DNA from 2 places in the Ensifer sp. M14 genome. Region 1 is predicted to be linked to the other one. Evidence: riboswitches for the same ligand, from Rfam matches in the RefSeq annotation. Region 1 holds a riboswitch; the other holds the start of a gene.
The links. Region 1 has a riboswitch for S-adenosylmethionine ahead of BLJAPNOD_RS00525 (O-succinylhomoserine sulfhydrylase). Riboswitches for the same ligand answer to the same signal wherever they lie in the genome.
Positions count from the first base shown of each region.

Region 1 (14,377 bases):
ACCGGCATCTTCACCTTCGGCGCTTCGAGCCGTCCGGAAGCGGCAGGTGTGGGCGTTGCCGCTCTCGGCTCGCTGTTCATGATGCTGATCGTGCTGGTGCTGGCACTGCCGATCGGCGTTGCCGCCTCGATCTATCTCGAAGAGTTCGCACCGAAGAACCGGCTGACCGATCTCATCGAGGTGAACATCAACAATCTCGCCGCCGTCCCGTCGATCGTCTACGGTCTCCTGGGTCTGGCAGTGTTCATCAACTTTGCCGGCATGCCGCGCTCGGCGGCGCTCGTCGGCGGCCTGGTGCTGACGCTGATGACCTTGCCGACCATCATCATCGCCACCCGTGCGGCGCTGAAGGCGGTGCCGCCGTCGATCCGCTCGGCAGCACTTGGTCTCGGTGCGTCGAAGATGCAGACCATCTTCCACCACGTCCTGCCGCTGGCGATGCCGGGCATTCTGACCGGCACGATCATCGGCCTCGCCCATGCACTTGGCGAAACCGCGCCGCTCCTTCTTATCGGCATGGTCGCCTTCGTCGTCGACTATCCCGGCTCGCCGATGGAGCCGTCGACAGCGCTGCCGGTACAGATCTACATGTGGGCCAACGAGGCGGAACGCGCCTTCGTCGAGCGCACATCCGGCGCGATCATCATTCTTCTCATCTTCCTCGTCGTCATGAACCTTGGCGCCATTCTGTTGCGACGTCGCTTTGAGCGCCGTTGGTAGTGAGGTAATTACTATGAACATCATGTCAGAAGCAGCAGTCGAGAAAGCCTTGGATCAGAAAATGAACACCGTGCCCTACAAGATGATCGGCAAGGATGTGTCGGTCTATTACGGCGAGAAGCGCGCGCTTTTCGACGTCAATCTCAACATCCGCGAAAACACGGTGACGGCGCTGATCGGCCCGTCGGGCTGCGGCAAGTCGACCTTTCTGCGCACACTGAACCGCATGAACGACACCATCGAGAACTGCCGCGTCACCGGCAAGATCACGCTGGATGAAGACGACATCTACGATCCGACGATCGACGTCGTGGAACTGCGTGCCCGCGTCGGCATGGTGTTCCAGAAGCCGAACCCGTTCCCGAAGTCGATCTACGACAACGTCGCCTACGGCCCGCGCATTCATGGGCTTGCCCGCACCAAGTCCGAGTTCGACGACGTCGTCGAGACCAGCCTGCAGAAGGCCGGTTTGTGGAACGAGGTGAAGGACCGCCTGCAGGAGCCGGGCACCGGCCTTTCGGGCGGCCAGCAGCAGCGTCTGTGCATCGCGCGCGCCGTTGCCGTCAGCCCGGAAGTCATCCTGATGGACGAGCCCTGTTCGGCGCTCGACCCGATCGCGACGGCCAAGGTCGAGGAACTGATCCACGAACTGCGCACCAACTTCACGATCGTCATCGTCACGCACTCGATGCAGCAGGCGGCGCGCGTTTCGCAGCGCACCGCCATGTTCCACCTCGGCAATCTCGTCGAGGAGAATGATACCGACAAGATGTTCACCAATCCGGATGACCAGCGCACCCAGGACTACATCATGGGTCGCTTCGGTTGATCGCCGAAGCTCCTCTTCACCCCGTTTCCTGAACGCGCCCGCAAGGATCACAGATTATGTCCATGCACATAATGTCCGCCTATGACGAAGAACTGAAATACCTGACACGCCGCATCTCCGAGATGGGCGGCATTGCCGAGCAGATGGTGGGCGAATCCGTCCGCGCGCTGGTCAATTCCGACCTCGCATTGGCGCAGAAGGTGATCTCCGACGACACCATCCTCGATGAGGCCGAGCGCCAGATCGGCGAAAAGGCGATCATCACCATTGCCAAGCGTCAGCCGGTGGCTGCCGACCTGCGCGAGATCATGGGATCGGTCCGCATCGCCTCCGATCTGGAGCGCGTCGGCGACCTCGGCAAGAACAACGCCAAGCGCGTCATCGCCGTTGCCGGCTCCGGCATCCCGCGCAAGCTGGCACGCGGTCTTGAACACCTGGCCGAGCTTGCCCTCGTGCAGCTCAAGGAAGTTCTCGACGTCTACGCCTCCCGCTCGCCGGAGAAGGCCAACAGCATCCGCGAGCGCGACGAGGAGATCGATGCGATCTACACCTCGCTGTTCCGCGAGCTCTTGACCTACATGATGGAAGATCCGCGCAACATCACGCCCTGCACGCATCTTCTGTTCTGTGCCAAGAACATCGAGCGCATCGGCGACCACGCCACCAACATCGCCGAGACGATCTATTACATGGCGACGGGCGCACAGCCGGAAGGCGAGCGTCCGAAGGACGACAATACGTCGACGCTGGGCGCCGTAAAGGACTAAGCCGGATACGTTCGAGTGCCTGCTAATGAACCTCATTCGGTCGCAGCTCTGGTTGCGGCCCTGCTTTGTTGCGTCTGCAGCCCTGCGTTTTCAAGCGTGTCTTTGAAAACGCCCGGAATGCTCCAGATGCTATATGTTCGAGCATCTCTGGCTGTTCCATCGAACACGGGATGCTCTGGGTAAGGAGACGTTACCTGATGTTGCCGAAAATCGCCGTTGTCGAAGACGAGGAGGCGCTGAGCGTCCTTTTGCGATATAACCTCGAAGCCGAGGGTTTCGATGTCGATACGATCCTGCGCGGGGACGAAGCCGAGATCCGCCTGCAGGAGCGCCTGCCGGATCTCCTGATCCTCGACTGGATGCTGCCGGGTGTTTCCGGCATCGAGCTTTGCCGTCGCCTGCGCCAGCGCCCGGAAACCGAGCGTCTGCCGATCATCATGTTGACGGCGCGGGGCGAAGAAAGCGAGCGGGTTCGTGGTCTTGCCACCGGTGCCGACGACTATGTCGTCAAGCCGTTCTCCACGCCCGAACTGATGGCCCGCGTCAAGGCGATGCTGCGCCGTGCCAAGCCTGAAGTTCTGTCTACGCTGCTGCGGTGCGGCGATATCGAACTTGACCGCGAAACCCACCGCGTGCACCGCCGCACACGCGAGGTTCGCCTCGGCCCGACGGAGTTTCGCCTGCTCGAGTTCCTGATGTCGTCGCCGGGCCGGGTCTTCTCGCGGTCACAGCTTTTGGACGGCGTCTGGGGGCATGACATCTATGTCGACGAGCGCACGGTCGACGTGCATGTTGGTCGCCTGCGCAAGGCGCTGAACTTCTCCAGCATGCCGGACGTCATCCGCACCGTTCGCGGTGCCGGCTACTCGCTCGAAAGCTGAGCCAACCATCCAACAAAAAAAGGGGCCGCGCGGCCCCTTTTTCATGTGCTGTTTCAAATCTTTAGCGAGCGCGGCGGCGCTCGGCGGACGGCTGGTAGGCAAGCCGTGCATGGAAGCTGCAATAGGGCGAGGCTTCCGGAGAGTCGTTGCCGCAGAAGTGGAACTCTTCCTTCAGCGGGTCGCCGATCGGCCACTTGCAGGTGCGTTCGGTCAGCTGCGTCAGCTCCAGGCGGCGCGACATCGGCACGACAACATCCGTCCGAATGCTGAAGTCCTGTTCGGCAACGAGATCGACTTCGACCTCTTCCTTGAGGACGGTGGCGCCGGCCGAACGGGTGACCGTGCGGGTTGCGACACGCGCGGCGTAGTTCGGAGCGCGCGGCGCCGAGGTCGCCGGGCGCTGCTTCGGCCGGGTCGCCGCGGTGGTGCCGCCAGCCTTGGCTCTGCCGGGCAGGCTCAGCCGGTGAACCTTGCCGATGACCGCATTGCGGCTGACGCCGCCGAGCTGCGCCGCGATCTGGCTCGCGCTCAGGCCCTCGGACCAAAGCTTCTTCAGTTTTTCCACCCGCTCGTCAGTCCAGTTCATTTCTGCACTCTCCGTTCTCAGCGTTGGCGATGACAGAATCCCTCACCACGCTCCGGACAGACTCCGGAGCTGCAACGCGATAACACTTTTGGTGACTAGTTCCGCCGCATGCGTCTAGTAATTGAACGTTAACCTACTGACCGCCGGACTCCGTGGCAAGAGTCCGCGGAATCAGGCCGAATCGATTTCCTAGTTTTCCCCAACTTGCTCGGTGGGCGTTGCATTTTTGCAAGCCCCGCCGCGTGATTTTTTCGTCGCATGGAACGCGGCCGTCCGACCGCACTGCAAGGCTTGGTTTTGTTGACATTGCGCTGCGAAATAGGAATAGTGCCTGCGCCGCCGCAAGGCGGCATTTTTAATTTTTTACCGCGCTTAACAGGGCGCGTATCGATGCCGATAGCAATGAAGGAGAGGCTCGCCATGACTGCAACCACGCCGCTTTACGACACCTACATGCGTGCGCCGTTGCGTTTCGAGCGAGGAGAGGGCGTCTGGCTGATCGCCGAAGACGGCACGCGCTATCTCGACTTCGCCGCCGGCGTCGCCGTCAACTCGCTTGGCCATGCGCACCCGCATCTGGTCGAGGCACTGAAGGCGCAGGCCGAGAAGGTCTGGCATCTGTCGAACCTCTACGAGGTTCCCGGCCAGGAGAGCCTGGGGCGCCGGCTGACGGCAGTGACTTTCGCCGATCGTGTGTTCTTCACCAATTCTGGCGCCGAGGCGCTCGAATGCGCGATCAAGACTGCCCGCCGCTACCACTATGCCAAGGGCAATCCGGAGAAATTCCACGTCATCACCTTCGAGGGCGCCTTCCACGGACGTACGATCGCGACGATCGCCGCCGGCGGTCAGCAGAAGTACATCGAAGGTTTTGGTCCGAAGGCTCCCGGTTTCTATCAGGTTCCCTTCGGCGATATTGCAGCCGTCAAGGATGCGATCACCGACGAGACTGCGGCGATCCTGATAGAGCCGATCCAGGGCGAGGGTGGCATCCGCCCGGTCACCAAGGAATTCATGCAGGAACTGCGCGCGCTTTGCGACGAGTTCGGCCTGCTGTTGATCCTCGACGAGGTTCAGTCCGGCGTTGGCCGCACCGGCAAGCTTTTCGCCTATGAGTGGGCGGGCATCCGTCCGGATATCATGGCGGTCGCCAAGGGCATCGGCGGCGGCTTCCCGCTTGGCGCCTGCCTGGCGACCGAAGAGGCGGCGGCCGGTATGGTTGCCGGCACGCACGGTTCGACCTATGGCGGCAATCCGCTTGCCATGGCGGTCGGCAACGCCGTTCTCGACGTCATCCTGGCCGACGGCTTCCTGGAACACGTGCGCGACGTCTCCCTGGTCTTCCGCCAGGGTCTCGCCTCGCTGCAGGACAGGTTCCCTGATGTGATCGAGGATATCCGCGGCGACGGCCTGATGCTCGGCATCAAGGTGAAGGGGCCTTCGGCGGATCTCCTGAAGGCAATCCGTGCCGAGAAGCTGCTGGCGGTTCCGGCCGGCGAGAACGTGCTGCGCCTGCTGCCACCGCTGACGGTGACGGCCGAAGAAGCGCGCGAAGGCCTGGCACGCATCGAGCGCGCCGCCGAAGCCGTGAGAAGCGCGAGCGGCACTGCCGCAGCCTAATGTTTGAACCCGGAGATCGGCAGCGATTTTCCTAAGGGTCCATGCGTGAACCCGAGGTGTCGAAGCGTTTTTTACTCTTCGACACCGGTCGCGCTTCAAGGGCCATTCTGAGGACAGGAATTGAGTACGATGGCAGGCACAAGACATTTCATCGATCTTTCGGCCATGACGGCAGCCGATCTCAGGACGATCATCGACGACGCACGCGTGCGAAAGACGGCGACCAAGGCTGGAACCGCCAAAAAGCCGCTCGCCGGCAAGATGCTGGCGATGATCTTCGAAAAGCCGTCGACGCGCACCCGCGTTTCCTTCGACGTCGGCATGCGCCAGCTCGGCGGCGAAACCCTGTTTCTCTCGGGCACCGAGATGCAGCTCGGACGCGCTGAAACCATCGGCGACACCGCCAAGGTGCTGTCGCGCTATGTCGATGCGATCATGATCCGCACCACCGATCACCGCCGGCTTCTCGAGCTTGCCGAGCACGCGACCGTGCCTGTCATCAACGGTCTCACCGACGACACCCATCCCTGCCAGATCATGGCAGACATCATGACCTTCGAGGAGCATCGCGGCCCGGTAAAGGGCAAGACCATCGCCTGGACCGGCGACGGCAACAATGTGCTTCACTCGCTGATCGAGGGTTCGGCCCGCTTTGGCTACCGCATGAACATGGCTGTGCCGCTCGGCTCCGAGCCGCATGACAAGATCCTCAACTGGGCGCGCAACAACGGCGGCGAGATCCTGCTGTGCCATGAGGCCGAGCAGGCCGTTGCCGGCGCCCACTGCGTTGTTACCGACACCTGGATTTCCATGAACCAGGAGCATCGCGCTCGCGGCCACAACGTTTTCCAACCCTTCCAGGTCAACGAGGCACTGATGAAGCAGGCGTCGCCTGATGCCCTGTTCATGCACTGCCTGCCGGCGCACCGCGGCGAGGAAGTGACCGACGAGGTCATCGACGGTCCGCAGTCGGTGGTGTTCGACGAGGCGGAAAACAGGCTGCATGCGCAGAAGTCGATCATCGCGTGGTGCATGGGGCTCGTCTGATCGGCGCATTCGCCTCTTGAATTTTCCCGCATGCGACCCGATTTAGGCCGCATGTGGGACGTTCCGAGGTGGAAACATCGGACCTACCCTGACGACAGGCAGCGCATGAGGAGCCGGAAAACGGCACGTGCCTGCTGGACAAATCCGTTTATGGCGGGATCAAATAGGATAACGGGCAGGCTGCGCCGGAGGATGTTCATGTCCTTTGCGCGGCCTTCTCGGGTTACGCAAGGAGCAGCAGATGACTGAGATGGCACCCGGACTTGGCGAATTCGATTTTGCCGGCGACGATCACGTCGTGCCCTTCCAGGTGGAGGGCCTCGATGTGCGTGGCCGGGCGGTTCAGCTCGGCCCGATGCTCGATGCGATCCTGGAGCGCCACAACTATCCGCTTCCGGTCGCCAGGCTCGTCGCCGAAACCGTTGTGCTGACGGTGTTGCTCGGCACGTCGCTGAAGTTCGACGGCAAGCTTATCGTTCAGACGAAGAGCGACGGTCCTGTGGATCTGGTGGTCGCCGATTTTGCTACGCCCGACAAGGTGCGCGCCTATGCCCGCTTCAACGAGGAAGCGCTTGCCGAGGCCTTGAAGGACGGACGCACGCAGTCGCACGAACTGCTCGGCAAGGGTGTTCTCGCCTTCACCATCGATCAGGGCGCCCATACCCAGCGCTATCAGGGCATCGTTGCGCTTGATGGCGCCACTCTTGAGGAAATCGCCGGCGTCTACTTCCGCCAGTCGGAGCAGATCCCGACCAAGGTGCGCCTCGGCGTTGCCGAATTGCTCGACCGCGACGAGAACGGCAAGCCGCGCCATCGCTGGCGTGCCGGCGGCATGGTCGCGCAGTTCCTGCCGAATGCACCGGAGCGCATGCGCCAGCCGGACCTTTCTGGCGGTGACGGCGACGACAACGAGGATCTCTTCGACGAGGACGATCTCTGGGCCGAAGCCAAGGTCATGGTCGAGACGATCGATGCCGACGAACTGACCGACCCGATGGTCGGCACGGAGCGCCTGCTCTATCGGCTGTTCCACGAACGCGGCGTTCGCGTCTACCAGCCGCAGGCGGTCTACGATCGCTGCAGCTGCTCGCGGGAAAAGATCCGTTCGGTACTGACCGGACTGCATGCCGACGATATCGAGAGCACGATCGAGGACGGCTTGATCAAGGTGACGTGCGAGTTCTGCTCGACCACCTATCGCTTCGAGGCAAGCGAAGTCCGTCAGCAGTAGAATGGTCTCAGTTCAGGGTTCGCACCAGCCCTGGTGAATCGAGCGAGAAGGCGGGGATGGCCACGTTGAAGTGCTCTCCGCCTTCCGATTCCATGCTGTAGTGGCCGAACATGACGCCTGAGGGCGTATCCAGCGGGCATCCGGAGGAATATTCGTAGGTGTCGCCGGGGTTGAGCAACGGCTGCTCGCCGATGACGCCAGGTCCGCTGACTTCGTCCACCTGGCCGTTCTCGTCGGTGATGTGCCAGTAGCGCGTCATCAGCCGGACCGTCTCGGCGGAGTGGTTGGAGATGACGATGCGGTAGCCCCAGACATAGCGGCTGTCATCCGGATCAGATTGCTCTTCCAGATAGTACGGCTCCACCGTAACTTCTATGTCGCGAGTGAGCGCGCGATACATGGGCAACACCTTGTTTCAAGTCTTTCAGGGTATTCTACAGCAAGATGGTTTCGTCAAGAATAACGGCAGGATTGCATGCATTGCCTGCAACACGGCGGGCAGGCCGCGCTGATGCTTGATGGCGCGGTGAGAAAACATCTGGATCCGATGCTGGATCGCGTGGGCGCCGCGCTCGCCCGCGGGGGTATCAGTGCCAATGCTGTCACGATCACCGGCCTGGCGCTCGGTCTCGTTGCCGCGACGTTGATAGTCGGGCAATTCTATCTTGCAGGCGCCATCTTCATCATCGTCAGCCGGCTTTGCGATGGTCTCGACGGCGCGGTGGCGCGGGCGACGTGCAAGACCGATTTCGGCGGCTTCCTCGACATCGTGCTCGACTTCGTCTTCTACGGCGCCATCCCGCTTGGCTTCATCCTCGCCGACCCGCAGGCCAATGGGCTCGCCGGCGGGTTTCTGCTCTTCTCGTTCTACGTCAACGGGTCGAGTTTTCTCGCCTATGCCATCATGGCCGAGAAGCGATCGATGACGACGGATGTGCGGGGGGAAAAGTCGCTCTACTTCACCACCGGGCTCGCCGAGGCGACGGAGACGATCGCCGTCTTCCTGGCCTTCTGCCTGTTCCCGGCGTGGTTTCCAGTCATAGCGACGTTGTTTGCCGTCGTCTGCCTCTACACCGCGCTGTCGCGCATCGTGCTTGCACGCATGAGGTTTCGCGACCGGCAGTAGCGGCCGCCCGCTGTCCGGGCGGCCATCTTGTTCGTCGATGTCAGGCCTTGACGCTCTTCAGTGCGCGGGCGAAATCCTCGACGATGTCGTCGCTGTCTTCGATGCCGGCGGAGAAACGCACGGTGCCGGCGGAAATGCCGAGTTCGTCGCGGGCCTCGTCCGTCAGGTTCTTGTGCGTCGTCGTTGCCGGATGGGTGATCAGGCTCTTGCTGTCGCCAAGATTGTTGGAGATGCGGGCAATCTGCAGCGCGTTCTGCAGCGCGAAGGCCGCATCCTTGCCGCCCTTCAGTTCAAAGGCGACGAGGGTCGAGCCGCCGGTCATCTGCTTGGCGATGATGTCAGCCTGTGGGTGGTCCGCGCGGCCGGGATAGATCACCTTGGCGATCTGCGGCTGCTCGGCCAGGAAGTCGGCGACGAGGCGCGCGTTTTCGGTCTGCTGCTTGACGCGCAGCGGCAGGGTCTCGATGCCCTTCAGCAAGGTCCAGGCATTGAACGGCGACATCGCCGGACCGGTGTGGCGGAAGTAATCGTGCAGGTGCTCGTTGATCCAGTCCTTGTCGGACAGAACCACGCCGCCCAGGCACCGGCCCTGGCCATCGATATGCTTGGTGGCCGAGTAGACGACGATATGGGCGCCGAGTTCGAGCGGCTTCTGGAACAGCGGCGTGGCGAAGACGTTGTCGACCACGACCTTGGCGCCGATCTGGTTGGCAAGCTTGGCGACGCCGGCAATGTCGATCACTTCGAGCGTCGGGTTGGTCGGGCTTTCCAGGAAGAAGACCTTGGTGTTCTTCTGGATTGCCTTTTCCCAGTTGGCGAGATCGCGGCCGTCGACCAGCGTGCATTCGATACCGTATTTCGGCGCCAGCGTCTCGACCACCCAGCGGCAGGAACCGAAGAGCGCACGGGCGGCAACGATATGGTCACCGGCTTTCAGCTGGCAGAGAATGGCAGCAGTGACGGCGGCCATGCCCGATGCGGTGGCGCGCGCATCTTCCGCACCTTCCAGCATGCACATGCGCTTTTCGAACATGTCGTTGGTCGGGCTGCCGTAGCGGGCGTAGATGAAGCCTTCGGTCTCGCCCTTGAAGCGCGCTTCCGCCGCTTCCGATGTGTCATAGACGAAGCCCTGGGTGAGGAATATCGCCTCGGACGTCTCGCCGTGCTGGGAGCGGGTCGTTCCGCCGTGGACGAGTTGGGTTGCCGGGCGCCAGTTTTTGCTCATGTGACGATCACCTTCAAAAACAAAAAAACCGGCCGCGTGAAGGGCCGGTTTGATACCCGGCCTTTTTAGCTACTTGTTTAACGTGGCTGCAAGCCGACCGGCCAAATCACCACGGGATAAAGCTCCAATACTGCTTGGGTGCGCTTGCGTCAATTCCTGGAGTTTGGTTTTGTCTCGCAACTGAAAAGAGGATCGAAATGGGCCGCGAGACTGGGATTTTGGCCGACCGCGCGATTGCCGCGCTGTTTGAAGCCGGACGCTTGAAAAGCGAGAAGGCGCTGGATGCCGATCAGATCCAGCCGGCGAGCCTCGATCTGCGTCTCGGCGCCAAGGCGTTTCGCGTCCGCGCGAGCTTCATGCCGGGCCCGTCGCACCTCGTTGCCGACAAGCTTGACCGGCTGAAGCTGCATGTCGTCGATCTCTCCGAAGGTGCGGTGCTGGAGACCGGCTGCGTCTATATCGTGCCGCTGATGGAAAGCCTCGATCTGCCGGAAAACATGTCGGCGTCGGCGAACCCGAAGAGCTCGACCGGTCGTCTCGACATCTTCACCCGCGTCATCACCGATCGCGCCCAGGAGTTCGACAAGATCCCGGCTGGGTATCGCGGGCCGCTCTACCTCGAAATCAGCCCGCGCACCTTCCCGATCGTCGTCAGGCGCGGCTCGCGCCTGTCGCAGATCCGCTTCCGCACCGGCCAGGCGCTGCTCTCCGAACAGGAACTGCTGGCGCTGCATGAAAGTGATGTGCTGGTTGCAAGCGAGAAACCCAATGTCAGCGGCGGCGGCATTGCGCTGTCGATCGACCTCAAGGGCACCGGCCCGGACGGACTGATCGGCTACCGTGGCAAGCATCACACGGCGGTCGTCGATGTCGACAAGAAGGCGCAGCACGCCGTGTTCGACTTCTGGGAGCCGCTCTACAGCCGCGGCCGTGACGAGCTGATCCTCGACCCCGATGAATTCTACATTCTGGTATCGCGCGAGGCGGTGCACGTTCCGCCGCTCTACGCTGCCGAGATGACGCCGTTCGATCCGTTGGTCGGCGAATTCCGTGTGCACTATGCCGGCTTCTTCGATCCGGGCTTCGGCCATGCTTCTGCCGGCGGCACCGGCAGCCGTGCGGTACTGGAAGTGCGCAGTCACGAGGTGCCCTTCATCCTGGAACATGGCCAGATCGTCGGCCGCCTGGTCTATGAGCATATGCTCGAGCGTCCGGACGGACTGTACGGCCTCGGCCTCGGCTCCAACTACCAGGCGCAGGGCCTCAAGCTCTCCAAACATTTCCACGCGGAGTAACAGAAAAAGTGCCGTTGCGCGGCAACGCGGCGCAACGGTCCTTGACAGATGCATGCGGTTGAGGAAGTTTCCGAAACGCTGCGGGTGTAGTTCAGTGGTAGAACGCCAGCTTCCCAAGCTTGATGTCGTCGGTTCGATCCCGATCACCCGCTCCACTTTCCTTTTCGATGTCAGTCAGCCAGGCATTGAACCGGTGGTCCGAACAGCAGGGCGCCGAAGCCAGTAGCCAGCCCGGTTCCATCCGGCTAATCTCGCGTCACCCATGAATCATCCGCGGCCTTGCTAGGTCGCATGGCATCCCGAAGAGACGCGCTGGCCCTTGCCCATGAAAATTCACCGACTGCTGGCTCTCTGCGTCTATCTGATAGCCGCCCCGCTCGCCGCCCAGCCCAAGGATCTGCCCAATCTGTTCGACGCGCGTGAGCGCATTGCCAAGCCGGATCTGACCGGCCTTGCGCGGCTCAGGTTCCTGACGACGGTCGATTTTCCGCCGTTCAATTTCATCGACCAATCGGGCAGGCTTTCGGGCTTCCATGTTGACCTCGTGCGCGAGATCTGCCGCGAACTCGATATCGAAGCCAAATGCCAGATCCAGGCGGTCACCTATGCCGAACTCTTGCCGGCGCTGGAAGAAGGCCAGGGCGAGGCGGTCGCAGCAGGTATCGCCGTCAGCCCGGAGCTGCGCCAGCGCTTCGGCTTTTCGCGCCCCTTCATGCGGCTCCCCGCGCGCTTCGCCGTCAACACCAAGGCGGCGGGTGCTCTCTCGGATCCCACGGGTCTGAAGGGCAAAGTGGTCGGCGTCGTTTCCGGCACCACCCATGAGGTGATGTTCAGGGCTTTCTTCCCCAAGCTTGAAGCCAAGGTCTTTCCGGATCGTAATGCCATGCTGACAGCCCTGCAGAAAGGCGAGGTGGCGGCTGCCTTTTCCGACGGCATGCAGCTTTCCTTCTGGGTGTCGGGCGGTGCTGCTGCCGGGTGCTGCGGGCTTGTCGACGGCGCCTATTTCTCGCAGCGCTTTCTGGGCGAAGGGCTGACGATCATGAACCGCAAGTCCGAGCCGGCTTTGACGCAGGCGATCGATCATGCCTTGCTGGCACTGTCGCGCAGCGGACGGCTGGACGAGATCTACCTGCGCTATTTCCCGAACGGGATCTACTGACGCTTGCCTTTCGTCGCCGCAAGGCCGCGGCACATTTTTGCGCGAGCTGCTTTGATCAACTGCGCCGGAACGGCAGGAGCAACGACCACAGAAGCCTGGTCGGCTCGCTGCGTCCGTAGGCGGTCAGCCCCGTTTCGATCGCATCGTCGCCGCGCCGCGGCCGAGCCGTATAGGTCGAAAACAGCCGATCCCAGATCGACAGGTTGAAGCCGTAGTTCGAATCCGTCTCCAAGCGTTCTGTGGAGTGGTGGATGCGGTGCATGTCCGGCGTGACGATCAGCGGCCGCAGAGCCCGGTCAAGGCGCGGCGGCAGCCGCAGATTGGCATGGTTGAACATGGCAGCGGCGTTGAGCACGACCTCGAACAGCAACACTGCGACAGCGGGCGCGCCGAGCGCGACGATGATCGCGATCTTCCAGGCCATCGAGACGACGATCTCGAGCGGATGAAACCGCAACGCCGTGGTCAGATCGACGCCGGGATCGGCATGATGGACCCGGTGCATTCGCCAGAAGAGCGGCACCTTGTGAAAGGCGACGTGTTCCAGCCAGATCGCAAAGTCGAGCACGACGAAGGCGATGACGCCGGCGATGAGCGGGGGAGTGCCGAGTGCCGGCAGCAGGCCGTATCCGCGCGCCCCAGCCCAGAGGGCCGCTCCCGTGGCCGCGGCCGGGAAGATTAGGCGCAGAGACAGCGAAGACAGCACCAGAATGGAAAGGTTGGTAAACCATCGGCGCGCCTTCAGCGCCTTTTGCAGCTCCGGCCGCTCCAGCCGGGGGTGCAGAAGTTCGAGCACGGACATCGCGGCAAAGACCGAGAGAAAGGCCGCAAGGCGCCACAGCGGCTCTGTCACGCCGAAAAGCTGCATCCGTTTCGCCTCGCTATGGTTCTTGCGCACAGCGATAACATGCGCCGCCAGCGACGCGCCAAGACACGTTGACGTGAAGCGGCGGATCGAGCCGCCGTTACTTGCGAAAGCGGGCGAGCGCGCCCCGTTCGATCGCCGCGCAGGTGAGCTTGTCGAGGCCGAATCGGTCGCGCAGCAACTGAAGCAGGCGGATTTCCTCGTTGCGGATGCGCTGGTCGGCGGCCGCGATCTCGACCGCGAGCGCATAGGCCGTTTCGTGAAGCCGCTCGGGCAGCGCCTCGCGCACGATCTCAAGCACGATGTCGAGGCCCTCGGGCGCAGCCAACTGGGCTGCGCATTCGTGGCCGATGAGCACGAGTTGGTCCTCGTCGAAGCCTTCGAAGGCGGGAAGAAACTGTACGAGCCTGCCGATGCGCGCGAACTCGTCGTCGCTCATCTCCCGGTCGACCGCCGACATCATCACCATGACATAGACAAGGGCTTCGTGCTGGCTGAGGCTAGGGGGCATGGATGCTTTCCGGAAAGTGTCTGGGCAAGAACTGGTGTGTTCCGCCGTTCCTTACAAGTCCGGTGCTGCTTCGTCCATCGTCGCAGCCGCGCTCGGATCGTCGAACGGCATCGGTGTTTCACGGAAATCGCGCGGGTCATCGCCGTTAAAGCCAAGCTTTGCCTTGCGTGCCGCTTCGGCTTGCTCCTCAAGGGGAGAGCCCGGCATTGGCGTCGCCCAGCCGTTGGCAACAAGCCATGCTGCGGGGTCCTGGCCGCCGACGGTGCAGTGTGCCGTCACAGTCTCGCCCGCTCCATCCTCGGGAACATCGCAGCTGACGGCGCGGGCGCGCAGGAAATTGCGGAACGCCGTGCGAGCGACCATGCCGCAGGGCCAGCTCTTGCCACCGCTTTCGCAGGTTCGTTCCGCCGCTTCCGGCTCTATGCCGTCGAGTTGTAGGGTTATCTTGTCGAAGCGGATGAGCCCGGCTGCCAGCGCCACCGGCTGCCTGAGGATCGTCGGCGCCTTCGGCTTGT
Region 1 covers NZ_QJNR01000004.1:88,933-103,309, reverse strand. Annotated here, with positions in the region: gene pstA (phosphate ABC transporter permease PstA) at 1-720, shown strand, start outside; gene pstB (phosphate ABC transporter ATP-binding protein PstB) at 734-1,549, shown strand; gene phoU (phosphate signaling complex protein PhoU) at 1,603-2,316, shown strand; gene phoB (phosphate regulon transcriptional regulator PhoB) at 2,514-3,197, shown strand; gene BLJAPNOD_RS00555 (GcrA family cell cycle regulator) at 3,259-3,783, opposite strand; gene BLJAPNOD_RS00550 (aspartate aminotransferase family protein) at 4,204-5,403, shown strand; gene argF (ornithine carbamoyltransferase) at 5,533-6,450, shown strand; gene BLJAPNOD_RS00540 (Hsp33 family molecular chaperone) at 6,692-7,681, shown strand; gene apaG (Co2+/Mg2+ efflux protein ApaG) at 7,689-8,081, opposite strand; gene BLJAPNOD_RS00530 (CDP-alcohol phosphatidyltransferase family protein) at 8,193-8,807, shown strand; gene BLJAPNOD_RS00525 (O-succinylhomoserine sulfhydrylase) at 8,848-10,032, opposite strand; SAM riboswitch at 10,077-10,155, opposite strand; gene BLJAPNOD_RS00520 (2'-deoxycytidine 5'-triphosphate deaminase) at 10,230-11,327, shown strand; tRNA gene BLJAPNOD_RS00515 (tRNA-Gly) at 11,408-11,482, shown strand; gene BLJAPNOD_RS00510 (transporter substrate-binding domain-containing protein) at 11,653-12,486, shown strand; gene BLJAPNOD_RS00505 (sterol desaturase family protein) at 12,542-13,354, opposite strand; gene BLJAPNOD_RS00500 (tellurite resistance TerB family protein) at 13,452-13,862, opposite strand; gene BLJAPNOD_RS00495 (thermonuclease family protein) at 13,914-14,377, opposite strand, start outside.

Region 2 (14,377 bases), 730 kb from region 1:
GTGGGTCTGCCGCAGCAGCGGCTGGTAGGGGCTCGACGGGGTAAAAGCGGCGGTCATGGGGGTTCCACTCCAGGAAGAGGCCGACGGGAGCAGGAGACCTGCTCTTTTCGGCAATGACGTGAAAGACGGGATGGCCGATGCTGCCGCAAAGCATCGAACCGTCAGGAAGGGGGCGCTCGCGGGCGGGCGCCGGTTCGATATGAAGCCGGAAGAAGGCGCTGCTCGCCTCCTCGTGGCCGGATTGACGCAGAAGAAGCAAAGGAATGCGACCGGCACGGGCGCGAACATGCAGCCGCCGGCTTTCGCTCAAGGCCAGCGATGCCGGATTGCCGCGAATTTCGAGAATGACGGCGCAGAAGGCCGAAACGGAAAGCGCCGTCTCGGCAATCCAGAGCGCGTCCTTCACCGTGCGCGGCAGGCTGAGAATCAGGCTTCGAATGTCGAGCCCATACGCCTTCAGACCGAGACCATAGGGCAGGCCGGCCTCGGTCGAGGCCAGCGACTGACTGATCCACAGCACCGGCGCCGCCGCATCGCCCTTCTGCTGGCGCGCCTGCTGACAGAGGGCGACAAGCGCGGTTGCAAATCCGGCAGCAGCCCCGGCATCGCGCGTCTCGGAATTGCGGATCTCAGTCATGCCTTCAAGCGGCAGCCCGCCCTCAAGGATAGCGTCGAGTTCGGGAATGCCAAGCGGCAGGACCTTGCGGCCGGAGGACTGGGTGCCCTCTTGCCTGCGCCGGAAGCCTGCTGGATCGGCCGCCTTGACTGTCTTCACGACGCCCGCAAGCCTGCGATTTTCGATCTGGGCTATGGTTTCGCGAAGCGAAAGAACGGTCTCCCGCTGCACGGCGTTCTCGGCCATGACGGTCAACTCCCATTTAAGTTGTTCCTGTTATGTTCTTATAGATTCCAGAGCTGTCAGGATGAGTCAACAGCCAAATTTAAGAATTTATTCCTTGGCCTTTGCATCAGGAATTCAACACTCGAAAAACAAAGCCAAAATCGCTATATGGAGGGCAACAAGGAGTGCCTATGGCCCGCATTGACCAGACCGATGATTGGCGGGAACGCCACGCACCGACGCTCACCACATTCGAACAGCTTGCAGTGGAAGCCTACGGCCACCTGCCGCAGGAGTTCCGCCAGCTGACGACCGACCTCATCATCGAGGTTGCCGACTTTCCAACCGACGACGTTTTCGAGGACATGGCGCTGGAAACGCCGTTCGACCTGCTCGGCCTGTTCGAGGGCCGCGGGATTACCGAACGCTTCACCATGGAAACGGGCGAGTTTCCAAACCGGATCACGCTTTATCGCCGCCCGATCATCGACTACTGGGCGGAGAACGAGGAAACGCTTGGTGATATCATCACCCATGTGCTGATCCACGAAATCGGCCACCATTTCGGCCTCTCCGACGACGACATGGAGCGGATCGAGGCTAGCGTCGAGCACGTGGGCAACTAAGCCCCAATCCGCTCTGAGGCAGAGCCCTGAAGAACAATCGGAAGACAAAGAAACGCTCCGGCCGGAAGGGAGGAGCGTTCCTGCTTTTTACTGCTCCGACAGCTTGATGTCGGGATTATAATCCTTGCCTTCGACTTCCTTGAATACGGCCTGCCCACATTGCATGTACTGCGTATCCGCATTGAAGGCGTAGGTCGGCGAGCCGTGCAGGGACCAGCCCTGGTTCAGCGCCGCGGTCACCTTATGGCAGAAGGACGCATCGTCGGGGCCGGTGAGGAAGCGGTACAGTTTCAAAATCTTACCTTTCGTTTTTCAATCGTGTCCGCCTTGGCGGCGAGCTTCAGGGCCTGGTCGAGATGCAGCCGCTCGATCATTCGGCCATGAAGATTGATGACGCCCCTGTCGGCGTTCTCCGGCAGCGCGAAGGCGGCGATGATGGCGCGCGCCTCGTCGACGGCGGCCTGCTCGACGCCGAAGCGCTCGTTGGCCGGACCGATCTGCAAGGGGTGGATCAGCATCTTGCCGTCATAGCCCATGTCGCGCCCCTGCCGGCACTCCTCGTCGAAACCATCGGCATCGCGGAAATCGTTGAACACCGCATCGATGACATCAAGGCCGTTGCCGCGGGCGGCGAGCAGGATCTGCATCAGCCACGGAATGAGGTAAGGCCGACCGGGACGGTCTGGAACGCCCGTCTCCTTGCGCAGGTCGTTGAGGCCGACGACGAAACAATCGAGCCTGCCGCCGAAGGTGCGGCCGGTTTCGGCGATCGCGGGGGCATTAACGACACCGCGCGGCGTCTCGATCATCGCCCAGAGGCGCAAGCCCTCCGGCGCGTCGTTGTCGGAAAGCCAGTCGGCGACGATCTGGATATCGCCCGGGCTTTCGACCTTGGGCAACAGGATCGCGTCAGGCTTTGCCTGAAGAGCCGCCGCCAGATCCTCCTGGCCGAAGCCCGATCCGAGCGCGTTGATGCGGATGACGATCTCGCAATCCGGCCGGCTTTCGCTGAGGTAGCGCACAAGTCCCTCACGCGCCTCCACCTTGCGCTCGGGCGCCACCGCATCCTCAAGGTCGAAGATCGCGGCATCGGCCGCCAGTTGCGAAACTTTCATCAGTGCACGGGCATTGTCGGCCGGCACGCAAAGCACCGAACGACGCAGGCGAACGGGGTGATGTTCGATCGATTTTGTCATGCGGCAGTTGTGCCCGCCTTTGATTTTTTCCGCAAGGCGAGGCGAACGGCCGCACCCCTCTTGCAAGCAGCGGGGCCAACACCCACATCGGGACCAGAAAGGTGACGATCATGCAAAGCATACGTTCTGTTCTCTTTACGGCCCTCGCCATCGCCATCACGCTGGCAGCCTTCGTGTTCACCGCATCGCTGGCACTTGCGCTCGCCGGCATCGCTGCCGTTGTCGCGATCGGCAGTGCCATTGCCGCCCGGCTGAACCTGAAGTCCGCACGCGCAACGGCCCGCCCGGCCTCCGGACCCGCCCCGCGCGAAATGCGCATCTGGAACGACGGTCGCGGCACGATCATCGATCTCTAGTCATCGACCTCCAGGGCGTTTCCGGTTTCGTTGAGGCGAAACAGTGGAAGCGCTCTATCTCCTTGTTTTTACAAATCTCTTGACGGGAGGCCTGTTCGCTCGTCCTGGTTCCGCTGAAGCGTGCCCAGCGCTGCAACCCAACCCCGCGCATTTTTTTTGCGACCACCCTGTCGGCAAACCCCATCTGCCTTCGTCCTTGTGTCAGGCCCGCAAAGGTCGTGGCCACTCTATCATTCCCTAGAACAGGAGCATGACATGGACAGCACGACGCAGAAAACAGACGCAAACCAGTTGCCGCAGGCGCTCAACGGGCTGGTGCCCTATCTCCAGGTCGACGGCGCCGCCAAGGCAGCGGAGTTCTACAAGCACGCCTTCGGCGCCAAGGAAGCCTATCGGCAGCCGGTCGACGATCAGGGCCGGACGATGCACATCCATCTCCACATCAACGGCAGTTCGCTGATGCTGAGCGACGCCTATCCGGAATACGGCCATGCCCTGGAGAAACCCCAGGCCTTCAGCCTGATGCTGCCGGTCGACGACATCGACGCGTGGTGGAGCAAAGCGGTTGCCGCCGGCGCCGAAGTGGTCATGCCGATTGAGCTGATGTTCTGGGGCGACCGCTACGGACAGCTGCGCGACCCCTTCGGCGTGCTCTGGGCATTGAACGCCCCGGCCAAGGCAGGCTAGGTCGAGCGGGCTCGGTCAAGGCGGGCTGACGCCGGCATCAACCGGCAAACCCCTCGACCAACGAGCCTCAACTGACAAAACATCCATGACAACACTTGCCGAGCAGGCGATTCCACCTGCCCGGCAAGCATCTTCGAGATAGATTTTCCTTCATTTCGGCGCAAAACTGATCTAAACGCTTACGCAACATTTCGCTGAAATCGAAGGCCTGAAGTTATGGAAAAGTTCGTCAAGCTCACCGGCGTCGCCGCTCCCCTCCCCGTCGTCAACGTCGACACGGACATGATCATTCCGAAGGATTACCTGAAGACGATCAAGCGCACCGGTCTCGGCACAGGTCTTTTCGCCGAAGCGCGCTACAACGAGGACGGCTCGGTCAACCCGGATTTCGTGCTCAACAAGCCCGCTTACCAGAACGCCAAGATCCTGGTCGCCGGCGACAACTTCGGCTGCGGCTCCTCGCGCGAGCACGCGCCGTGGGCGCTTCTCGACTTCGGCATCCGCTCCGTGATCTCGACCTCGTTTGCCGACATCTTCTACAACAACTGTTTCAAGAACGGCATACTGCCGATCGTCGTCAGCCAGGAGAACCTGGACAAGCTGATGGACGACGCCTCGCGCGGCTCCAACGCCATCCTGTCGATCGACCTGGAATCCCAGGAAATCACCGGCCCGGACGGCGGCACTGTCAAGTTCGAGATCGATGCCTTCAAGCGCCACTGCCTCTTGAACGGCCTCGACGACATCGGCCTGACGCTGGAGAAGGCAACGGCCATCGACAGCTTCGAAAAGTCGACCGCCGCCTCGCGCCCCTGGGCGTGAGCTGAAGGGATGACGCGCAAGCTCATCTCCTCCGGTTCGCCCTTCGAGAAGACGGCAGGCTATTCGCGTGCCGTCGCCAAGGGCGACTGGTGCTTCGTCTCCGGCACCACCGGCTACGACTACGCCACCATGACCATGCCGGAAACAGTGGAAGATCAGGCACGCAATTGCCTGAAGACGATCGAGGGCGCGCTGAAGGAGGCGGGCTTCTCGCTTTCAGATGTGGTGCGCAATCACTACTACGTCACCGATGCCAGCTTCGCCGATCGGGTGTTTCCGATCTTCAGCGAGATGTTCGGCGACATCCGCCCGGCCGCCACCATGGTCGTGTGCGACCTCATCCGCCCGGAAATGCTGATCGAGATCGAGGTCACCGCCTTCCGCGGTTGACCTCTGGCGGGCGGCAGTCGGCGGCATTGGCACCTCACCCGCTTATGCGCTACTCAGAGGCATGACGACGGACCTCACCCGCAGGACCGTTTTGCGCATCGCCACGACCGGAAGAAGCCCATGCAATTCGAAGGCACCGCCGACTATATCGCCGACAAGGATCTGATGATCGCCGTCAATGCCGCGATCCGGCTGGAACGGCCATTGCTCGTCAAGGGCGAGCCCGGCACCGGCAAGACCGAACTTGCCCGCCAGATCGCCGCAGCTCTCGGGCTCGAGCTCATCGAATGGAGCGTCAAGTCGACGACCAAGGCGCAACAGGGTCTCTACGAATACGATGCCGTCTCGCGCCTGCGCGACAGCCAGCTCGGCGACGAGCGCGTCAACGACGTTGCGAACTACATCCGCAAGGGCAAGCTCTGGCAGGCCTTCGAGGCCGGCAAGCGGGTGGTGCTCCTGATCGACGAGATCGACAAGGCCGACATCGAGTTTCCGAACGACCTGCTGCAGGAACTCGACCGCATGGAGTTCCACGTCTACGAGACCAACGAGACGATCAAGGCCCGAAAGCGGCCGATCGTCGTCATCACTTCCAACAACGAGAAGGAGCTGCCGGACGCCTTCCTGCGCCGCTGCTTCTTCCACTATATCCGCTTCCCCGACGCCGACACGCTCGCTCGCATCGTCGAGGTGCACTATCCCGGTATCCGCAAAACGCTGCTTTCGGCAGCGCTTGCCGCCTTCTACGATATCCGCCAGGTGCCGGGGCTGAAGAAGAAGCCGTCGACCTCCGAAGCGCTCGACTGGATCCGCCTGCTCGTTTCTGACGAGATCGACCCGGCCGACCTGCGCGCCGACCCGAAAACCATGCTGCCGAAGCTGCATGGTGCTCTCTTGAAGAACGAACAGGACGTCCACCTCTTCGAACGCCTGGCCTTCATGGCACGCCGCGACCAATGAAGCCTGACGCCCACAAGGTGCTGATCTACGCCACCTGGCGGGAGCAGCTGCTCGTCTTCGATGAGCCGGACTTTCCTGAAATCGACCTGCAGGTTCCCGGCGGCACGATGGAACCGGGCGAAAGCCCCGAAGCAGCCGCCCTCAGGGAGTTTGTCGAAGAGACCGGATTGGCGCCGCCGGCGACATTGTTGCCGCTTGCGACACAGGATTACCACTTCACGAAAGACGGACGGCAGATCTGCCATCGCCGGCATTACTTCCATGCGCCGTTAGCCGGCGAACAAAGAAAAACCTGGTTCAACCTCGAGATGACGCCGGACGGCGGCGGCTCGCCGATCCGCTTTCGCTTCTTCTGGCTGGCACTCGACGAAGCTTCGTGCCGTCTCGGATATGGCATGGCGGATAGTCTGGGGCTGCTGCAAGCCCAAGGCATTAGCCCCTCACCCTAACCCTCTCCCCGCAAGCGGGGAGAGGGGACGCGGACCACTTGATCGCCAATGGATTTCGGCTGGCAGTGGCGGTGAGTTCCTGTGGGCTGGCGAGGGAGGCATGCCCTCGCGGCGCTGGCCCTTCTCCCCGCTTGCGTGGAGAAGGTGGCGGCAGCCGGATGAGGGGCGCCTTTTAGCCGGCGGTTCGTTTTTCATTGACCCCCGCGCCCATGCCGCGCTATCAAATGAACCGTGGTGATTTGGCCGGCCGGCTTGCAGCCACGTTAAACAAATCGCTAAAGGGCCGAGGAAACGTGGATTTTCCGAGGACCGGTCGCGATCAATCGCCGCCGGTTTTTTTGTATCGATCGAGTGGAAGCCCCATGCCTATCAAGATACCCGATACGCTGCCCGCCTTCGAAACCCTCGCAACCGAGGGCGTGCGGGTGATGACCGAGACCGTGGCGATCCGTCAGGATATCCGCCCGCTCCAGATCGGGCTCCTCAACCTCATGCCGAACAAGGTCAAGACCGAGATCCAGATGGCGCGCCTCATCGGCGCATCGCCGCTGCAGGTCGAGCTGTCGTTGATCCGCATCGGCGCGCACCGGGCGAAAAACACCTCCGAGGAACATCTGCTCGCCTTCTACGAGACCTGGGAAGAGGTGAAGGACCGCAAGTTCGACGGCTTCATCATCACCGGCGCGCCCGTCGAAACGCTGGAATATGAGGATGTCACCTATTGGGATGAACTGAAGCGCATCCTCGACTGGACGACGACCAACGTGCATTCGACGCTGAACGTCTGCTGGGGGGCGATGGCGGCGATCTATCATTTCCACGGCGTGCCGAAATACCTGCTGAAGGAGAAAGCCTTCGGCGTCTACCGCCACCAGAACCTGCAGCCCTCCTCCGTCTATCTCAACGGCTTTTCCGACGATTTCGCCGTGCCGGTGTCGCGCTGGACCGAAGTGCGCCGCGCCGACATCAACGGGGTGGCCGACCTCGAGATCCTGATGGAATCGAAGGAGATGGGCGTCTGCCTCGTGCACGAGAAAAAGGGCAAGCGCCTCTACATGTTCAATCACGTGGAGTATGATTCCACCTCGCTGTCGGACGAGTATTTCCGGGACGTGGATGCCGGCGTGCCGATCAAGATGCCGCACGACTACTTCCCGCACAACGATTCGACCCTACCGCCGCAGAACCGCTGGCGCAGCCACGCGCATCTCTTCTTCGGCAACTGGATCAACGAGATGTACCAGACGACGCCCTACGACATGGACATGATCGGCACGGAGAAAGACTGAGGCTAAATGTTCATCCCCTTCTTCCTCGAACTGAAGGCTGCGAAAATCCCGGTGACGCTGCGGGAATTCCTGTCCCTGATCGAGGGCCTGGAGGCGGGCATCGCCACCTTCGATATCGAGGCGTTCTATTTTCTCGCGCGCACAGCGCTGGTGAAGGACGAACGCCATATCGACCGCTTCGACGGCGTGTTCCGGCATTGCTTTTCCGGCCTTGAGACGATCAATCCGCCTGATGAGTTCGAACAGGCGGCGATCCCCGAGGAATGGCTGCGCAAGCTGGCCGAGAAATACCTGACGGAAGAAGAGAAACGCCTGGTCGAAAGCCTTGGCGGTTTCGAGACCCTGATGGAGACCTTGCGCCAGCGGCTCCGCGAGCAGGATGGGCGTCACCAGGGCGGCTCCAAATGGATCGGCACCGCCGGCACCTCCCCCTTCGGCGCCTATGGTTACAATCCTGAGGGGGTGCGTATCGGCCAGGACGGCTCACGGCATCGCCGCGCCGTCAAGGTCTGGGACCGGCGCGAGTTCAAGGATTACGACGACACGGTCGAGCTCGGCACGCGCAACATCAAGGTGGCGCTCAAACGGCTCAGGCGCTGGGTGCGCCAGGGGGCTGCCGACGAACTCGACCTTTCCGGCACGATCCGCGCCACCGCCGAGCACGGCTATCTCGATGTTGTAACGCGACCGGAGCGGCGCAACGCCGTCAAGCTCCTGATGTTCTTCGACGTCGGCGGCTCGATGGACGACCATATCCGCATCGTCGAGGAGCTGTTTTCGGCCGCACGCGGCGAATTCCGCCACATGGAGCACTTCTACTTCCACAATTGCGTCTACGAGGGCCTGTGGAAGGACAATCGCCGCCGTCGCGCCGATATCACCCGCACGTCGGAGCTGCTGCGCACCTTCGGCAGCGACTACCGTGCGATCTTCGTCGGCGATGCCTCGATGAGCCCTTATGAGATCAGCCACCCCGGCGGCTCGGTCGAGCATTGGAACGATGAGGCCGGCGGGCTCTGGCTCTCGCGTATCGCCACCCACTTCCCCCGATCCATCTGGCTCAATCCTGTTGCCGAGCAGCACTGGGGCTATACCCAGTCGATCGGCATGATCGGGGGCCTCTTCGGCGGCCGGATGTTCCCTTTGACGCTTGCCGGACTGCAGGACGCGACAAAACAACTATCACGCTGAATCTACCGCAGAAAATCTCGATTTCCGGTTGCCGATCCCCAGGAAATGACGCAGGTTGCTTGCCGCGAGGACGGGGAGAACCAGGCGATGGACAAGCATGCAGACACGGATATCTTCGGACACCTGCCATCGGGTGAGCCGGTTCACCGCGTCGTGCTTTCCGGCGGCGGCCTGACCGCCCATATCCTCACCTGGGGAAGCGTGATCCAGGACCTGCGGCTGGAGGGTCACGAGCCGCCGCTGGTGCTCGGCTTTACCGATCTCGAAAGCTATGTCGCTCATTCCCCCTATTTTGGCGCGACACCCGGCCGCTGCGCCAACCGCATCGGCGACGGGCGCTTCACGCTCGATGGCCAAGCCTACCAGCTCGAATGCAACGAAAAGGGCGTGACGCACCTGCACGGCGGCAGCGACAACATCGGCAAACGCAACTGGACGATCGTGGAGCGGACGCGGGACAGCGTCACATTGACGATCACCGACCCGGATGGACGCGCCGGCTATCCAGGCAACTGCCGGATCCGCTGTACCTACCAGTTGAAGCCCGGCGGCGTGCTCAGCGTTGTCTACGAGACGGAGAGCGACCGGCCGACGCTCGCCAATGTTTGCCAGCACAGCTATTTCAATCTCGATGGCAGCGCGGACGCGCTTAGCCATGACATCATGATCGCCGCCGACCATTATCTGCCGACCAACGAACGCCAGGTGCCGACGGGCGAAATCCGCCCGGTCGAAGGGACCGCCTTCGATCTCAGGGAAATGACTTCCCTCAAGCGCCAGACCGAGGGCGAACGCATCGCCTATGACCACAATTTCTGCCTCTCGCCGGAGCGCATGGCGAAACATTCGGTCGCTCTTGCCCGCAGTCTCAACTCCGGCGTGACGATGGAAGTGCTGACGACCGAGCCCGGCGTGCAGCTCTATACCGGCTTCAAGCTCGACGTGCCGGTGCCCGGCCTCGAAGGACGCCGCTATGGCGCCTTTGCCGGCTTCTGCCTGGAAACCCAGGTGTGGCCAGACGCGGTCAACCACCAGGGCTTTCCGAACGCAGTTCTGCGCCCCGGCGAACTGCGTCGCCAGGAAACGGACTATGTTTTCATGAAGAGCTGAGCCGGAAACACGGGGCCGGGACATGGCGTCGCTTCCGTACGAAAAATCGCTTGAAAATACATGAGTAAGAAAGTTAAGTATTTCCCGTTGGGGCAGGGCATAGGCTGTCCGTGCGAATGCGGACTGCGGGAATATGAGTGTGCGGGACAACGACAAGCGGAACGCGATCTATATCGCGCATCGTCCCGCGCTTCTGGCCTATGCCCGTTTGCTCTCCGGTTCGCGGGCCGAGGCGGAAGATCTGGTCCAGGAGGCGTTCATCCGCTTCTCGCCGCAACACGCAGACACCGCGTTATCGCCACGGGCCTACCTGGTGCGTATCATCCGCAACCTCGCGTTCAATCTGAAGAAGCGCAAGCGCTACGAAAGCCAGCAGGTGTGCGACAACCTGCCGTTTTGGGGGAAGCCGCAACCGGTGGATACCCCTGAACAGCACGCGCTTTTCTGCGATCAGGTTCGCAGCGTTGCCTCGATCCTGTCCAGCATGCCCGATGACGCCAGGGTCGTTGTCGAGATGTATCGTTTTGACGGTTACACCCTGCAGGAAATTGCCGAGCACCTCGATCTTTCGATCGCCACGGTTCATCGTCTCTTGAAGGCGGCGATGGCGCGGCTTGCCGAACAGATGAGCACGGGCATCGGCTAGCCACTGAAACATGTGGCCTGGTCACCGAAAATGGCCGGAAATGGATTTGGCACCGCGCATCGATACGCTGGAAAGAGTTATTCTTCGCGATGAAATCAGTTGGCAACGACGACAGCGGCAAGACGCCATCGATCCAGGAAGAAGCAGCGGAATGGCTACTACAGCTGCGCGAGACGCCGCAAGACACGGATCTTTGTCGGCGGTTCGAGGCCTGGCGATCGCAATCGCCCGAGCACCGGGCAGCCTGGGACAGGACAGCGGCGATGTGGGATGCCCTCGGCGCAGCGCCTGCCGAATACGAACGGCTGTCGCCGGCGCGCGGGACAAACGCCGCCCGGCAACCGATGCGACCTGCCCGCGGCCACGCGCGGCGCGCATGGGCAGGACGCATCGGCCGGCCGGGATTGGCAGCCGCGGCGACAGCGGTTGCCCTCTGCGCTGCGCTGTTTTTCGGCCCCGCCGTCATGCTCCGGCTCCGGGCCGATCAATTGACCAGGACGGCCGAAATCCGCACCGTCAAGCTCGATGACGGCAGCACCGTCGTGCTCGGCGCCGACAGCGCGATCAAATCGACCTTTGACGAAAGCAGCCGAAAAATTACCCTTCTCGCCGGAGAAGCGTTCTTCGATGTCATCGCCGACGGACGGCCCTTCGTGGTCACGGCCGGCGGCGTCCAGGTCGAGGTGCTGGGAACCGCTTTCGACGTGAGGATGACCTCCGCGGTCACCGATGTGGCTCTGGCGCATGGAAGGGTCCGGACGAGCTTCGGCGATGACATGGGCTCGCAGGCAACCCTTGAGCCCGGCGAAGTCATCAGCATCGAGCGCGAAAACGGCGCTGAGACACGCGCCGCCATCGCCATCGGCGACATCGCCACCTGGCGCGAAGGCCGCCTCTACGTCACCAACCAGACAATCGGCTCCGTGGTGGAGCTGATCCAGCGCTATCATCCCGCCTGGATCACCGTTCCAGACCGTGGCCTGGCGGCAAAGCAGGTCAGCGGCATCTACGACCTCACCAGACCTGACCAGGCCTTGCGCGCGCTGGTCGGCCCCTATGGCGGCAACGTGCGGTCGGCATCGCCGCTTCTGCGTGTCATCACCCGCCTTTGATAAAACAGGACAAAAAAATTCAAGTTTTTTGAGCGATCGGCTCGAAAGCTGAAAAAAATCCGTCCGCACTTTGTCTTGCACTCTGAGGCGCCGCGCATTCCGGCGTCTGCAGATCAGGAGAGAGTACTGAAATGGCATCCGTGGTACCGGCACATTCATTCGTCGAGGGGACAAGATACGTGAGGCTGAGGCGTGGCGCCGGCCTGATGGCAACAACGGCGCTTGCATTGTTCTGGACCGCCACGACCGTCGAAGCACAAACCGCTTCGAGCGGGTCGGCGATCCCTTCCGAGAGCCGGACGAACGAAACGGTCCACGATTTCAACATCCCGGCTCAACCGCTTTCCAGCGCGCTTAGCGTCTTCAGCCGGCAAACCGGACTGCAGATTTCGCAACCGGCCAGCCTTGGCCGGGACGTGACCTCGACCACGGTGAACGGCCGCTACACTGCACAGCAGGGTCTTCAGCGGCTCTTGCAGGGCAGCGGCATCAGGTTCCACGTCAACGGCGACAACGCTGCGGTTCTCGGACAGAGCGCCGAACCGGTGGACACGTCCCTGGCGACAGGCTCCACAGAGCTCGAGGCGATAACGGTGCGTGGCGGCCGCGTCCGCTCGCCAAAGGATGAGGTCTTCACCGCTCCGAAGTCCACGGTCTACATCTCGTCCGAGACGATTGACCGGTTTGGCCATCGCACCGCCGGCGACATGTTGAAGGGCCAACCTGGCGTTCAGGTGGGCGACAGCCGCAATGGCGGCGGCCTCGACGTCAACATCCGTGGCGTCCAGGGCCAGAACCGGATTGCCGTGACGGTCGACGGCGGCCAGCAGGCACTCGACACCTATCGCGGCTATGCCGGCACGCAACAGCGCAGCTATATCGATCCCGATCTGATCGGCGGCGTGCTGATCAACAAGGGGCCGAGCCTGGCTGCCGGAGCTTCGGGCGCCATCGGCGGCACAGTCGCGATGCAGACGATCGGCGTCACCGACATTCTCAAGGACGGAGCGACCTTCGGCGTCAAGCTGAAGGGCGACCTCTCGAACAACGGCATCTCGCCACAGGAACCGCGTACCGGCGTGCCGCGCTGGGAAAGACACGAAGCCGATGCCCGCACCGAGCGCGGCAACATCTTCAATTCCGACGCCAAGTCGGGCAGCGCGGCCGTCGCCTACACCAACGAGTATTTCGACCTCGTCGGCGCCTTCGCCAAGCGCAACGAAGGCAACTACTTCGCCGGCTCGCATGGCCGCGACCGCTACCGCATCTTTACGCCGGTGAAGCGCTGGGACGGCAGCACCTACCTGCGTGAAGAGAATTCCGTCGCCAAGGTCTACAAGGAGGGCGAAGAGGTCATGAACACCTCGAGCAACACCCAGTCGGTGCTGCTCAAGGCCACGATCCGGCCGACCGACGAGCAGACGCTCGACGTCGGCTTTCGCCATTTCGATGGGCGCTTCGGCGAGATCATGCCGTCGGTGATCTATCGCGGCAGCGACGACACGCTCGGGCAATGGCCGCTCGGCTCGATGAAGATCGACGCCTTGAACGCGCGCTACGCCTACGACCCTGCTGACAGCGACCTGATCAACTTCAGGGCCAATGCCTGGATGACGGATGCCGACAGCGAACTGCTGAACGGCGGGCCGATGGTTCCCCGGTCCCAACGCTCCGACTTCGACAATGATTACGGCTGGGCCCGCCAGCAGAACCGCCGCTGGGGCATCGATGCCAGTAACAAGGCGGAGTTCGACACCGGCCTCGGACAGGCGACGCTCGATTTCGGCGCATCGTTCATGAACGAGACCATCCGCCCCGCCGACGGCGTCGTCATCACCCTGGACGACCGCAACAACAACCGGATCCTGCGCGACGGCGACCGACAGGAAGGCAACCTCTCGGGGCAATTCACGCTGCAGCCGACAGAGGCGTTCTCGGTCCGGCTTGGCGGGCGCTACGTCAGGTTCAACAGCAAGGACAACAACCGGCATTCGCAAGCGATCTACGAAAAGAGGTCCTACAGAAACATCTTGCTCAAGGATGGAACCAACTGGGTGGCCAATGCCTTTTGGTTCGCCGACAAGGACGGCAACTTCACCGATGCCACCAATCCGCTGCTGAATGACGGCAATGCGACCACCTATACGGACAACTCCGAAGTCAGGATCGGCAACCTCAAATACAACTCCACCACGGTCTATGCACCGCAGGTCGCAGAGTTCGTCAAAGAGTACAAATACGGCAATCAGCTTGAACGCAACGATGGCGGCTTTGCCCCGGCGTTCGGCATCAGCCACAACATCACCGAGGACAGCCTCGTCTACGTGAATTACACCGAAGGCCTGCGCATGCCGGGCCTGTTCGAATCATCGCAGGGAACGCTGCAGGTGGTCCAGAGCGCAACATTGAAGCACGAGCGCTCCCGCGCCTGGGAAATCGGCGCTAGCACGATGACATCGGATCTCCTGTCGCCGGGTGACACCGCCGGCCTCAAGCTCGCCTACTTCAACACAAAAATCGACGACTACATAACCCGCTTCTACAACCCTACGGGCAACGGCATGATGCTGTTAAGCAATGCCGAGAGCTTCAAGGTTTCCGGGCTGGAACTGCAGGCAAACTATGACGAGGGCCGGTTCTTCGCCGATCTTTCGACCACCTACTACTTCAACGCCGAAACCTGCGATCCCGTCGTGGCCGCC
Region 2 covers NZ_QJNR01000004.1:816,496-830,872, reverse strand. Annotated here, with positions in the region: gene BLJAPNOD_RS35855 (hypothetical protein) at 1-862, opposite strand, end outside; gene BLJAPNOD_RS04080 (metallopeptidase family protein) at 1,033-1,467, shown strand; gene BLJAPNOD_RS04075 (DUF1737 domain-containing protein) at 1,555-1,761, opposite strand; gene BLJAPNOD_RS04070 (CoA ester lyase) at 1,758-2,663, opposite strand; gene BLJAPNOD_RS04065 (hypothetical protein) at 2,774-3,019, shown strand; gene BLJAPNOD_RS04060 (glyoxalase/bleomycin resistance/extradiol dioxygenase family protein) at 3,275-3,706, shown strand; gene leuD (3-isopropylmalate dehydratase small subunit) at 3,923-4,528, shown strand; gene BLJAPNOD_RS04050 (RidA family protein) at 4,538-4,918, shown strand; gene BLJAPNOD_RS04045 (MoxR family ATPase) at 5,039-5,878, shown strand; gene BLJAPNOD_RS04040 (NUDIX domain-containing protein) at 5,875-6,327, shown strand; SAM riboswitch at 6,549-6,626, shown strand; gene metA (homoserine O-succinyltransferase) at 6,690-7,616, shown strand; gene BLJAPNOD_RS04025 (VWA domain-containing protein) at 7,623-8,807, shown strand; gene BLJAPNOD_RS04020 (aldose epimerase family protein) at 8,895-9,917, shown strand; gene BLJAPNOD_RS04015 (sigma-70 family RNA polymerase sigma factor) at 10,051-10,563, shown strand; gene BLJAPNOD_RS04010 (FecR family protein) at 10,653-11,675, shown strand; gene BLJAPNOD_RS04005 (TonB-dependent receptor) at 11,855-14,377, shown strand, end outside.
Region 2: another riboswitch for S-adenosylmethionine. It lies ahead of metA (homoserine O-succinyltransferase); the one in region 1 lies ahead of BLJAPNOD_RS00525 (O-succinylhomoserine sulfhydrylase).